Regions from separate parts of the Cellulosilyticum sp. genome, predicted to be linked through region 2. Evidence: predicted binding sites of a transcription regulator. Region 2 holds the regulator's gene; the other holds the start of a gene.
The links. The regulator HrcA, encoded in region 2, represses chaperone genes, less so after heat shock. The targets are predictions, from matches to a motif close to TGTTAGCACTCNNNNNNNNNGAGTGCTAACA.

Region 1: the regulator HrcA is predicted to act here: its motif matches at 2,731-2,761, upstream of groES (co-chaperone GroES).

The regions. Positions count from the first base shown of each region.
Region 1 is NZ_CEVXFV010000087.1:1,371-7,727, forward strand. It holds gene AC1VAQ_RS20210 (undecaprenyl-diphosphate phosphatase) at 1-600, shown strand, start outside; gene groL (chaperonin GroEL) at 709-2,343, opposite strand; gene groES (co-chaperone GroES) at 2,407-2,691, opposite strand; gene AC1VAQ_RS20225 (DNA-3-methyladenine glycosylase family protein) at 2,845-3,759, opposite strand; gene AC1VAQ_RS20230 (DUF6062 family protein) at 3,927-4,691, shown strand; gene AC1VAQ_RS20235 (cation-translocating P-type ATPase) at 4,803-6,357, opposite strand, start outside.
Region 2 is NZ_CEVXFV010000012.1:77,966-84,322, forward strand. It holds gene dnaJ (molecular chaperone DnaJ) at 1-741, opposite strand, end outside; gene dnaK (molecular chaperone DnaK) at 955-2,805, opposite strand; gene grpE (nucleotide exchange factor GrpE) at 2,824-3,369, opposite strand; gene hrcA (heat-inducible transcriptional repressor HrcA) at 3,420-4,469, opposite strand; gene hemW (radical SAM family heme chaperone HemW) at 4,655-5,791, opposite strand; gene lepA (translation elongation factor 4) at 5,836-6,357, opposite strand, start outside.

The sequences.
Region 1 (6,357 bases), on a different contig from region 2:
CATGTTCCTACTGAAAAAAGTGGACTCTATTTCTGGGGTATGATTGCAATCTCATGTGTCCCTGCTGCTGCTATCGGTATTCCTTTTGATGACCTTATTGAAGCCAAGCTCTTTAATCCGCTTGTAGTAGCTTGTGCGCTCTTCATTGGCGGTCTCTGGATGATGTATGCAGAAAGCAAACTGCGTGGTAACCAAACAACATCTTTATCAAATACTTTAATTACACCTAAAATCGCTATTATCGTAGGACTCTTCCAAGTACTCTCTATCGTACCTGGTATGTCTCGTTCAGCTTCTACAATCATCGGTGGTTGGGTAGCTGGCCTTTCAACAGTAGCCGCAGCAGAATACTCATTCTTCCTTGCAATTCCTGTTATGTTTGGTCAAGCACTTCTTAACATCTTAAAAGCACAAAACGCTTTAACAAGTGTAGAATGGATTGGCCTTGGCGTAGGTTTCGTTGTTTCTTTCCTTGTAGCACTAGTAGTTATTGATCGTTTCTTAAACTACTTACAAAGAAAACCAATGAAAGTATTTGCAGTATACCGTATTATCTTTGCATTCGTCGTGCTAGGCTGTGGTATACTTGGTTTATTCTAAATAGTAAATAAAAAAAGAGTAACTACCTAATGTTTTTTTTAGCTAGTTACTCTTTTTCATATTAGCTTATATATTATTTACGCCATAAACTTTGCTATTAGGCAGGAATTACATCATTCCCATTCCGCCCATGCCACCCATGCCGCCTGCTGGCATAGCTGGTTCATCTTTCTTAATATCAGCTACGATACATTCTGTTGTTAAGAATGTAGATGCTACTGATGTTGCATTTTGAAGTGCGCTTCTTGTTACTTTAGTTGGATCAACAATACCGCCTTCAATCATGTTCATGTACTCTTCTGTAAGTGCATTGAAACCAACACCATTTGCAAGTTCTTCAACTTTGTTGATAACAACTGCTGGTTCAAGTCCTGCATTTAATACGATTTGACGAAGTGGTGCTTCAAGAGCCGCAAGGATGATTTTAACACCTGTTTTTTCATCGCCTGTTGTTGTATCTAATAATTTAGCAACATCTTTTTTAACGTGGATATATGTGCTTCCACCACCACCGATGATACCTTCTTCTACAGCCGCACGTGTAGCTGCAAGAGCATCTTCGATACGAAGTTTCTTTTCTTTCATTTCTGTTTCTGTTGCAGCACCCACTTTGATAACTGCTACACCACCAGCAAGTTTAGCAACTCTTTCTTGCATTTTTTCTTTATCGAAATCAGATGTTGATTGTTCGATTTGGTTACGGATAAGTGCAACTCTTTCTTTAATAGCTGCTTTATCTCCAGCACCATCAACGATTACTGTATTTTCTTTTGTAACTTTGATGCTTGCTGCACGACCAAGCATATCGATTGTAGCTTCTTTAAGGTCAAGACCAACTTCTTCAGAAATTACTGTACCACCTGTAAGGATTGCAATATCTTGAAGCATATCTTTTCTTCTATCACCGAAACCTGGTGCTTTAACAGCTACACAGTTAAATGTTCCACGGAGTTTGTTTACAACAAGTGTTGCAAGTGCTTCGCCTTCAACATCTTCTGCAATAATGAGAAGTTTAGAACCTGTTTGAACGATTTGTTCAAGTACTGGTAAGATATCTTGAATGTTTGTGATTTTTTTATCTGTAATTAAGATGTATGGATTGTCAAATACAGCTTCCATTTTTTCTGTATCTGTTACCATGTATGCTGATAAGTATCCACGGTCAAATTGCATACCTTCTACTACATCTAATTCTGTAGTCATTGTTTTTGATTCTTCTACTGTAATAACACCATCATTTGATACTCTTTCCATAGCATCAGCGATTAAGTTACCTACTTCATCATCACCAGCTGAGATAGCAGCAACTCTAGCAATATGGTTTTTGCTATTTACTGTTTGGCTCATACCTTTGATTGATTCTACAGCAGCTTCTGTAGCAGCTTTCATACCACGACGAACGATAATTGGGTTAGCACCAGCTGCAATATTTTTAAGACCTTCTGTAATCATTGCTTGTGCTAAAACTGTAGCTGTAGTTGTACCATCACCAGCTACATCATTTGTTTTAGTAGCAACTTCTTTAACTAATTGTGCACCGATATTTTCAAATGGATCTTCAAGTTCAATTTCTTTTGCAATTGAAACACCATCATTTGTAATAAGTGGTGTACCAAATGATTTATCTAAAACAACGTTACGACCTTTTGGCCCTAATGTAACTTTTACTGCGTTTGCTAATTGATCAACACCTGCTTGAAGTGATTGTCTTGCTTCTAATCCAAAACGAATTTGTTTTGCCATGTCTATTGACCTCCCATTATGAGTACCTTAACTCATTATTATCTTATAATTACAATTACTCTACTATTCTACGATTGCTAAGATATCGCTTTGTTTCACGATAACATATTCTTCTTTTTCTAATGTTACTTCTGTACCTGCATATTTAGAGTAAATTACTTTATCTCCAACTTTAACTTGCATTTCTACTTTTTGACCATCTACCATGCCACCAGGTCCTACTGCTACAACTACTGCCTCTTGTGGTTTTTCTTTCGCAGCACCTGTTAAGATAATACCTGATTTTGTTTTTTCTTCTGCCTCAAGATGTTGAATAACAACTCTATCGCCTAATGGTTTTAAGTTCATAAAGAAAGACCTCCCTAAATTCTTATGTTTTTGTCTTGTTATTAGCACTCACTCAAGTAGAGTGCTAATTGATATTTATAATATTATGGCATTATTTCTTTTAATGCAAATTTTATTTTACTGTATTTAAACTCATTATCTCTGTTTTTTACTTTATTTCTTTCCTTTTTGCTTATTTTCTTTTGTTTTTATCTTTTCAGTGAAAAGTGCATTTTCTCTACCATAAAAGAATAAATACTGTTGCGCATAGCCTGCTAACTCTCCAAAGTATGACTTTGCAAACTCTTGAATCTCATTTAGCTTCATTTCTCTACCTTCAAAATATAGTCCCTCGACTACTCTTTTTATCCAAACATCTGTTGGGAAAAGCTCCATTTTTGAATAAGCAAATAAAAGAATACAATCTGCTATTTTAGGTCCAACCCCCTTTATACTCATTAATCTTGCTTTAGCTTCTGCTGCGGGTAAAAAATACAACTCATTTAATACTATTTCCTCATTCAATACTTTATGACAGGCATCTATAATATAAGGCGCCCTAAAGCCTACCTTGCAAGCCCTCAGTTCTTCCTCAGTAGCATCCCGCAACTCCTCTGGGGTAGGAAAAGTATAGTAAGGTCCATTTTCACCTTCTTCTGTAATAGGTTGACCATATCGCATAGCTATATTTTTAATGCACTCTTTAATATGAGGAATTGCCTTATTTTGTGAAATAATAAAGGATATTAACATTTCCCAAGGGTCTTGCCTTAATATCCTGATACCTTCGCCAAACTGAACAGCCTTCGCCATGTGTTCATCTTTAGCAGACAATATATTGGCAATTTCAGCATAATTGGTTTCAATATCTAGATAGTGACTCCATACTTCATCTAGTTCACTAATATTCGTGTTATACACCATTACACTACTAGAATCTTCGTGCTGCGCCAACTTAATAAGCCTTTGTTTGGCAATAAGTATATAACTTTGATCCGTAATTTTCTCAAAGCGAAACACTTGTCCGCTTTCTAAAATTTGTCTCACATTGAAATGATCCAAATGGTCTAGCATCACCACGTTTTTCATGTTGTCACATCCTTTACTATTATTCCTTAGATATTATTTCCAATTTGTAAATAAATAACCATTTTTTACCTAAGTATGTTTTTGCTATTTTATTCACGAATATTAATGATTATTCTGCCACCTTTATGTTATGCTAGTATTATACTAGTACTGAAAGGGAGTCTATCATGAAAGATACAATTTATACTATTCCTCTAACAGATGCATTTAATGCACAAGATGAATGTCCTTTTTGCTTTATTAAACGTAAGCTTGAACAAGATGCTATTTCCTTTATATTAGGTGCTGCTTATATGGAAGATGATATTCGCGCCACTACTGATGAAATGGGTTTCTGTAATGAACATTATAAAAAAATGTATGATTACGGTAATCGTCTTGGTACAGCACTCATTCTACATACGCATTATATTGCACTTCAAAAAGAACTTGCTAAACAAATTGAAGCTTTCTCACCATCTAAAGCAAGCTTCTTTGATAAACTCAAGAAAACCAAAACAATTCAAGATGCAGATAGCAATCCAATAAGTGATTGGGTAGATGCCAAAAACAAGTCATGTTATATCTGTGATTACATAGATAAAAATTTTGTACGTTACATGGATACTTTCTTCCATCTCTATGCCAATCAACCTGAGTTCAAGAAACTCTTTAACGAAAGTAAAGGTTTCTGTGTCACTCACTTCGGAGATCTCATGCGCCTTTCTCACACAAAAATCTCTGAAAAAGATAAACCAGAGTTTTATGCTTCACTCTTTAAACTAACTCAGGATAACCTTAAACGCTTAGAAGAAGACCTTTCTTGGTTTATTGATAAATATGACTATCGTAATAAAGATGCTGATTGGAAGACTTCTAAAGATGCCATTCCTCGCGGTATTCAAAAATTAGTAGGTGGCTATGTTCAGGACCCACCTTTTAAAGAAAAATAATTTATAAAAAGAGCCATCACCACATTGAACGCCCCCATAAGTTAAACCTAAAAATCTAACCTATAGGCGATTAGTTCACAGTGAAGCGATGGCTCCTTTTAGAATATTAAATTATTGTTTTTCTGATACTTCATATTTATGGCTTCTTCTAAATTCACCTAATTCCTTAAACATCTTATAAATTTGAATACATACTGTAGGGAAAATTGCAAAACCATATAAACTTATAATTTGCCTTTCATTTAAAGGACTTACCGCACAAAATTCACTAAGCCCTGGCATAAATAACACTAAATTAAGTAATAACACACCTATCACAAATGCTATTACACTCGCTTTATTTGATAAAAGTCCTAATTTATATATAGATCCTTCACCTCTGCAATTAAACCCATGAAGTAATCTTGCCAAACACAATGTTCCAAAAGCCATTGTCATTGCTACGCTACTATCTCCAGTAGTTAATCCAATATAATATGACATCATTGTAAACACAGCTAATAATACCCCTTGTATCCCTACTGTCTTCATAAACATCTTATTTAATAGTTTCTCCTTTGGATGTCTAGGTTTTTGTTTCAGTAAGTCATCTCTAGATTGTTCCATTCCTATAGCAATAGCAGGTAAACTATCTGTTACTAAATTAATAAATAACAACTGTACTGCAGCAAAAGGAATTGGTAATCCTAATAATGAAGTTGCTAATACACATAGTATTCCAGCCGTATTACCAGATAATAAAAAGCCAATGGCATTCTTAATATTACTATATATATTTCTTCCATTTACAACGGCCTTTACAATAGTTGCAAAGTTATCATCCATTAAAATCATAGATGCTGCATCCTTAGATACCTCTGTCCCTGTAATCCCCATAGCTATACCAATATTCGCTTTCTTAAGGGCTGGTGCATCATTTACACCATCTCCAGTCATGGCTACTATATTTCCTCTTCGTTGCCAAGCTTCTACAATCCTAATTTTATGAGCAGGAGATACTCTTGCATACACCGAAATATCTTCTATCTTCTCATCTAATTGTGCGTCACTCATTTTATCTAACTCGATTCCCTCAACGGCAATCTGGCCTTCTTGTAAAATGCCAATCTCTCTAGCAATACTAGATGCCGTTACCTTATGATCACCTGTAATCATAACTGTTCTAATTCCAGCCTTAATACAATTATCTACGGCCTCCTTAGATTCTTCTCTAGGTGGATCTATCATTGCCACAAGTCCTAAAAATGTATAGTCACACTCATCATCTAATGTAATTTCCCGCTCTTCTGGTATTTCCTTATATGCAAATCCTAATACTCTAAGCCCATTATTGGAAAATTGTTCATTAGCCTTAGCAATCTGCAGCCTATCTTCTTTATTAATCTCACGTTTTCCCTTGCTTGTTTCTATATAGGTTATACGCTCTAATAAAACATCTGTAGCACCTTTCGTAAATAAAATAAGTTTATTATCTATTTTATGCAGCGTACTCATAAGTTTTCTATCTGAATCAAACGCTATCTCTTGCTGTCTCTTAATTTCACTACGCATTTCCTCCTCATCTATTCCATAAAGTTCAGCAAAATTAACTAGTGCTATCTCTGTAGGGTCTCCCATACTCTCTTTTTCTCGTGTAATAGAATCATTACATAATACACATGCTTTC
Region 2 (6,357 bases):
TGCTTCTCCTTTACCAGCCACACGGAGTGTTTGGCCATGATCAATACCTGCTGGGATATTAATTGTAACTTTTTTAACTGTTCTTACTTTACCATGACCATGACATGTTGGACATGGTTCTTTCACTACTTTGCCTTCGCCATGACAGGCATCACAAGTTTGAACTGTTTGCATTGCACCTAAAATCGTACGTTGTGTTACATGAATTTGCCCTGTACCACCACATTTTGAACATGTTGTCGTTGATGTGCCAGGTTTTGCTTTTGAGCCATGACATGTACCGCAAAGTTCTGATGTATTAATTGAAATTTCTTTTTCACATCCAAAAGCCGCTTCTTCAAATGTAATTTGGATTGTTTGTCTGATATCAGCACCTGGCTGTGGACCTCTTGGACGGCGTCGTCCACCGCCACCACCGAAACCGCCAAAGCCGCCACCAAACATATCAAAGATGTCGTTGATGTCAAAGTCGCCACTAAAGCCGCCAAAGCCGCTTGCACCACCTGCACCACCGTTTTCAAAGGCGGCATGACCATAACGATCATATGCTGATTTCTTGTCAGCATCACTTAATACTTCATAAGCTTCTGTTATTTCTTTGAATTTTGCTTCTGCTTCTTTGTTATCCGGATTTGCATCTGGATGGTATTGCTTTGCTAATTTTCTATATGCTTTTTTAATTTCTGCATCTGAGGCCGACTTAGATACGCCTAGGACCTCATAATAATCTCTTTTATCCACGCTTGTCACCACCACTATTAAAATTTGCCAAGATCGTGCTTATATGTCTCCTAAGAGTATCACACCAATCTCTTTATAAAATATGCCCAATGCTTTCCATACGTTAAATATAACGTATAGAGACATTGCGTCACTTTTTCTCTATCAATTATATATTAAACGTACAGAAACAGTCAAAGAGAATGCTCTTTGACCGTTTCCATGCATTAATTTTTATTCTTCTTTAAAATCAGCATCAATGACATCGTCATCTTGAGCATGTGCATTACCTGCATTCATATCTGGGCCTGCCCCAGCACCTTGTGCAGCTTGTGCTTGGCTGTATACTTTTTCTGAGATACTGTAGAATACTTGTGTAAGTTCTTCTTTAGCAGCTTTAAGTTCAGCAACTTGTTCATCAGTCATTTGACCAACTACTGCTTTGTCATTAAGATCTTTTAATTTTGTAAGTGCAGCTTCTACTTTAGCTTTATCATCAGCTTCAAGTTTGTCTTCCATATCTTTCATCATTTTTTCTGTTTGGAATACCATTGAATCTGCTTCATTTTTTGTGTCGATTGCTTCTTTACGTTTTTTATCTGCTTCAGCAAATTGTTCTGCTTCTTTTACAGCTTTTTCGATTTCTTCATCACTAAGGTTTGTACTAGCTGTAATTGTGATGTGTTGTTCTTTACCTGTTCCAAGGTCTTTAGCAGATACTTTTACGATACCATTTGCATCGATATCGAATGTTACTTCGATTTGAGGTACACCACGTGGAGCTGGCATAATACCATCTAATTTGAAGTTACCAAGTGTTTTGTTGTCATTAGCCATTGGTCTTTCACCTTGAACAACATGAATATCAACTGCTGGTTGGTTATCTGCTGCTGTTGAGAACACTTGTGATTTTTTAGTTGGGATTGTTGTATTTTTAGGAATAACTGGTGTTGCTACACCACCCATTGTTTCAATACCAAGTGTAAGAGGTGTTACGTCAAGAAGAAGAATATCGCCTGAACCAGCTTCACCTGAAAGTTTACCACCTTGAATTGCAGCACCTACAGCTACACATTCATCTGGGTTAATTCCTTTGAATGGTTCTTTACCTGTGATACGTTTAACAGCATCTTGAACAGCAGGAATACGTGTTGAACCACCAACTAATAATACTTTGTCAAGTTCTGAAGCATTAAGACCTGCATCATTTAAAGCTGTTCTAACTGGTCCCATTGTACGTTCTACAAGGTCAGCTGTTAATTCATCAAATTTAGCTCTTGTAATTGTTACGTCTAAGCTTTGACCACCACTGCAGATGAATGGAATTAAAACGTTTGCACTTGTTTTTTGTGAAAGTTCTTTTTTAGCTGTTTCAGCAGCTTCTTTTAAACGTTGCATAGCAACTTTATCTGTTGAAAGGTCAATGCCTTCTTGTTTTTTGAATTCTTCTACTAAGAAATCAATGATTTTTTGGTCGAAGTCATCTCCACCAAGGTGATTATCACCACTTGTAGCAAGTACTTCGATAACACCATCACCGATGTCGATTACAGATACATCAAATGTACCACCACCAAGGTCATAAACCATGATTTTTTGTTCGTGCTCGTTATCAAGACCGTAAGCAAGTGCTGCTGCTGTTGGTTCGTTGATGATACGTTTTACATCAAGACCAGCAATGCGACCAGCATCTTTTGTTGCTTGTCTTTGGCTATCTGTGAAGTAAGCCGGAACTGTAATAACAGCTTCTGTTACACTTTCACCAAGATGAGCTTCAGCATCTGCTTTTAATTTTTGAAGAATAATTGCTGAAATTTCTTGTGGTGAGAATGCTTTGTCATCAATGTTTACTTTGTAATCTGTACCCATATGACGTTTAATTGAAATAACTGTTCTTTCGTGATTTGTAACAGCTTGACGTTTTGCTACGTCCCCTACAAGTCTTTCACCTGTTTTACTGAAACCTACAACTGAAGGAGTTGTTCTATTACCATCTGCATTTACGATAACAACTGGTTTTCCACCTTCCATTACTGATACACAAGAGTTTGTTGTTCCTAAGTCAATTCCTATTATTTTACCCATGATTAATTCCTCCTATCATTAATTGGCTACTTTAACCATACTATGTCTAATTACTTTTTCTTTATATAAATATCCTTTTTGAAGTTCTTCAACAATGATATTCTCCCCATATGCTTCATCATCTATGTGCATAATTGCATTATGAAGCTTTGGATCGAATTCTTTATCAAGTGCTTCAATAGGTGTTACTTTTAAATTTTCAAGTGCACTCATAAGTTGTTTATAAATCATTTGTACACCTGCATATAATGCTTTATCTGTACTATCAATCTTAAGAGCACGTTCAAAGTTATCAATAATTGGTAATAACTCTGCTACAGTGTTACTTACAGCGAAATCATAAGCATCTGACTTTTCTTTTTCGCTACGTTTTCTATAGTTATCGAACTCTGCCATTAAACGTTGAAGACGATCTAAATATTCGGCAGCTTTATCTTCAGCTTTTGTTTCTTCTGCTGTGCTTTCTTCTTTAGCTTCTACCTCTGAAGATTCAGCTTCTACTGTTTGCTCTGCTGCTACTTCTTCTTGCTGTAATGGTTGTTCTAAATCTTTATTTTCTTCCATTGTTTCACCCTTCCTACTAAGAACGTTTATGTTTTAGTTACACCTTGTTGTTATGCCTTTGTATCACCATCATTAAGTCCTCTTAGCATATTTGTAATATGATGAGAAACATATTCTAACACTGAGACTACCTCACTATAATTCATACGTGTTGGTCCTATAATACCAATGTTACCAATGGTATATTCACCAATGCTGTAACTTGTTGTTACGACACTGCAATCTTTCATCGGTGTCAAAGTATTTTCTTCACCAATACGAATTGTAATCTGATTTGGTGGATTATGATCTAAGATTTTTGCAAGATATGGTTTTTCTTCTAAAAGTTTAAACAGTTCTCTCGCCTTCTCTTTATCATTAAATTCCTGAAAATCAAGAATGTTATTGGCACCGCGTATGAAGATATTCGGTAAATCTCTTTCTTTTAAAGTATTGGCAATAGCATCTAAAACGCTGCTTGCAATACCACCATATTCTTTCATTTTTTCTTCAATTGATAAACGAATCTTGTCTAAACTAATTTGACTCAGTGCATTGCCCTTTAGACTCTCGTTAAGAATATTTGTAAGTGCCATACAAATATTAGCATCTAAAGCTTTCGGTGTGCTAATCATGTGATTTTTCACACTATTAGTGTCTGTAACTATAACACAGACCACACTTTGTTCATCCACCGGAACAAGCTGTAAGTGCTTAATACGCACTTGACTAATAGGCGGTGTCGATGCAATAGTGGCACAATTGGTAAGCATTGCGATAAGCTTTGCAGTTTCTTCAACTAAATCATCAATGCGTGTAATTTTCTGTTGAATCATATTCCCAATGATTTTTGCCACATCTGGACTAATATTTGTACGTTGCATCATGCCATCTACATAAAGGCGATAACCTTTATCTGAAGGTATTCTTCCAGCGGAAGTGTGGGGTTGCACAATGAAACCAAGCTCTTCAAGATCTGCCATTTCATTACGAATTGTCGCTGAGCTTACGCCCAAGTCATACTTTTTAGAAATGGTTCTTGAACCAACAGGCTCACCTGTTTGGATATAATCACGAATGATGGCTTCTAGTATTCTTAGCTTACGTTCATTCATATCCATATCATCACTTCCTTCTTTTTGTTAGCACTCACTAAAGCCGAGTGCTAACTACAATCTAAAGATATCACTTCTTAATATAATTGTCAATAACCTTCTGCAATTATTTTTAAAAATTATTACATATATTTACAAAGTCCGAATTAGCAAGATTTTGCCTTAGCAAATCCCTGTTAATTCGGACTTTGTTATGTCATAAGAAATGAACTAAACACTTCATTGCATACATCTAGGCCATAAGGCGTCAATTTTATCCTACCTTTATCTTTTACAAGAACCTTGTATTTTATCCATTTATTTAATTGCTCTTCATAAACATCCCAGACAGATTGTCCAAACTGTTTTTCAAAGTCATCTTCTGAAATGCCTTCAAGGAGTCTTAAACCTAGAAACATATATTCTTCCATACACATTTCTTCTGTCAGTTTTTCTTCTTCATGACGAATTTTGTGGACATCTCCTGCTGCTTCAATATACGCCTTAAGATTTTCTTCATTAGCATAACGGATATTGTTCCAAAGACTTCTTGCCCCAAGCCCTAATCCTAAATAAGGTATGCGTTGCCAATATACAATATTATGCTGGCATTCTTTATGAGGTTTTGCCCAGTTAGAAATTTCATATTGATGATAACCGCATTGCTTTAAATAGCTCTGGGCTAAATGATACATCTCACGGTCCAATTCCTCTGACACTTCTTCTAATTTACCTTCTTCATAACGCTTCCCAAAGCAAGTCCCTTCTTCAATAATGAGGGCATAAACAGACAGATGCTCCAAATCATATTTTGTGACTGTTTCAAGTGTTTGCTTAAATTCCTCTAAAGTTTGACCTGGTAATGCAAACATTAAATCTGCATTGACTGCACAATTTGTATAAGTCTTGACAAGATGTAAGCTTTCTTCCCAATCTTTAAAGGTATGTTTTCTGCCAATCTTCCTTAGAAGATAATCATGCGTCGTCTGAAGTCCCATGCTAATACGATTTATCGGATATTTTGCAATGACTTCTACTTTTTCTTTAGTCAGTGTTCCTGGATTCGCCTCGATGGTCCACTCTGCATTTGGTATTAATTTAAAGTTTTTTGTAATAGTTGCTGCTAGTTTGTCTAATAAAAAAGGCGGTAGTACCGTTGGGGTACCACCACCTATAAAGATAGACTTAATAGCTACCGCAGCATCTAACATTTTCCCATAGTTTTCGACTTCTTTAACTAAAGCATTTATATAAGCTTCCTGCATCTCTTCTTTAGGAAAAGATAAGAAATCACAATAAAAACATTTTGATGTACAAAATGGGATATGAATATAAAGCCCGATTTCCATTTTAAGTTCCTCTTTTAATTTTAATTTTTAACACTTTAAATTTTTTATTCATCTAATTTAAGTACGCTCATGAAGGCTTCTTGTGGTACTTCTACGTTACCTACTTGACGCATACGTTTCTTACCTTCTTTTTGTTTTTCAAGAAGTTTACGTTTACGTGAGATATCCCCACCATAACATTTTGCAAGTACGTCTTTACGCATGGCGCTAATTGTTTCTCTTGCAATAACTTTATTTCCAACTGCTGCTTGAATTGGAATTTCGAAGAGATGTTTCGGAATCTCTTTTTTAAGTTTTTCTGTGATTTTACGACCTTTGCTTACCACATTACTTTCATGCACAATAAGTGAAAGAGCATCCACTACTTCACGGTTAACTAAGATATCTAACTTAACAAGTTTTGATTCTTGGTAGCTAGATAATTCATAGTCAAATGATGCATAACCACGTGTACGTGATTTAAGGGCATCAAAGAAGTCATAAATGATTTCATTAAGTGGTAAGTCATACGAAAGGACCGCACGAGTTGCTTCTAAATACTCCATACCAAAGTAAATACCACGACG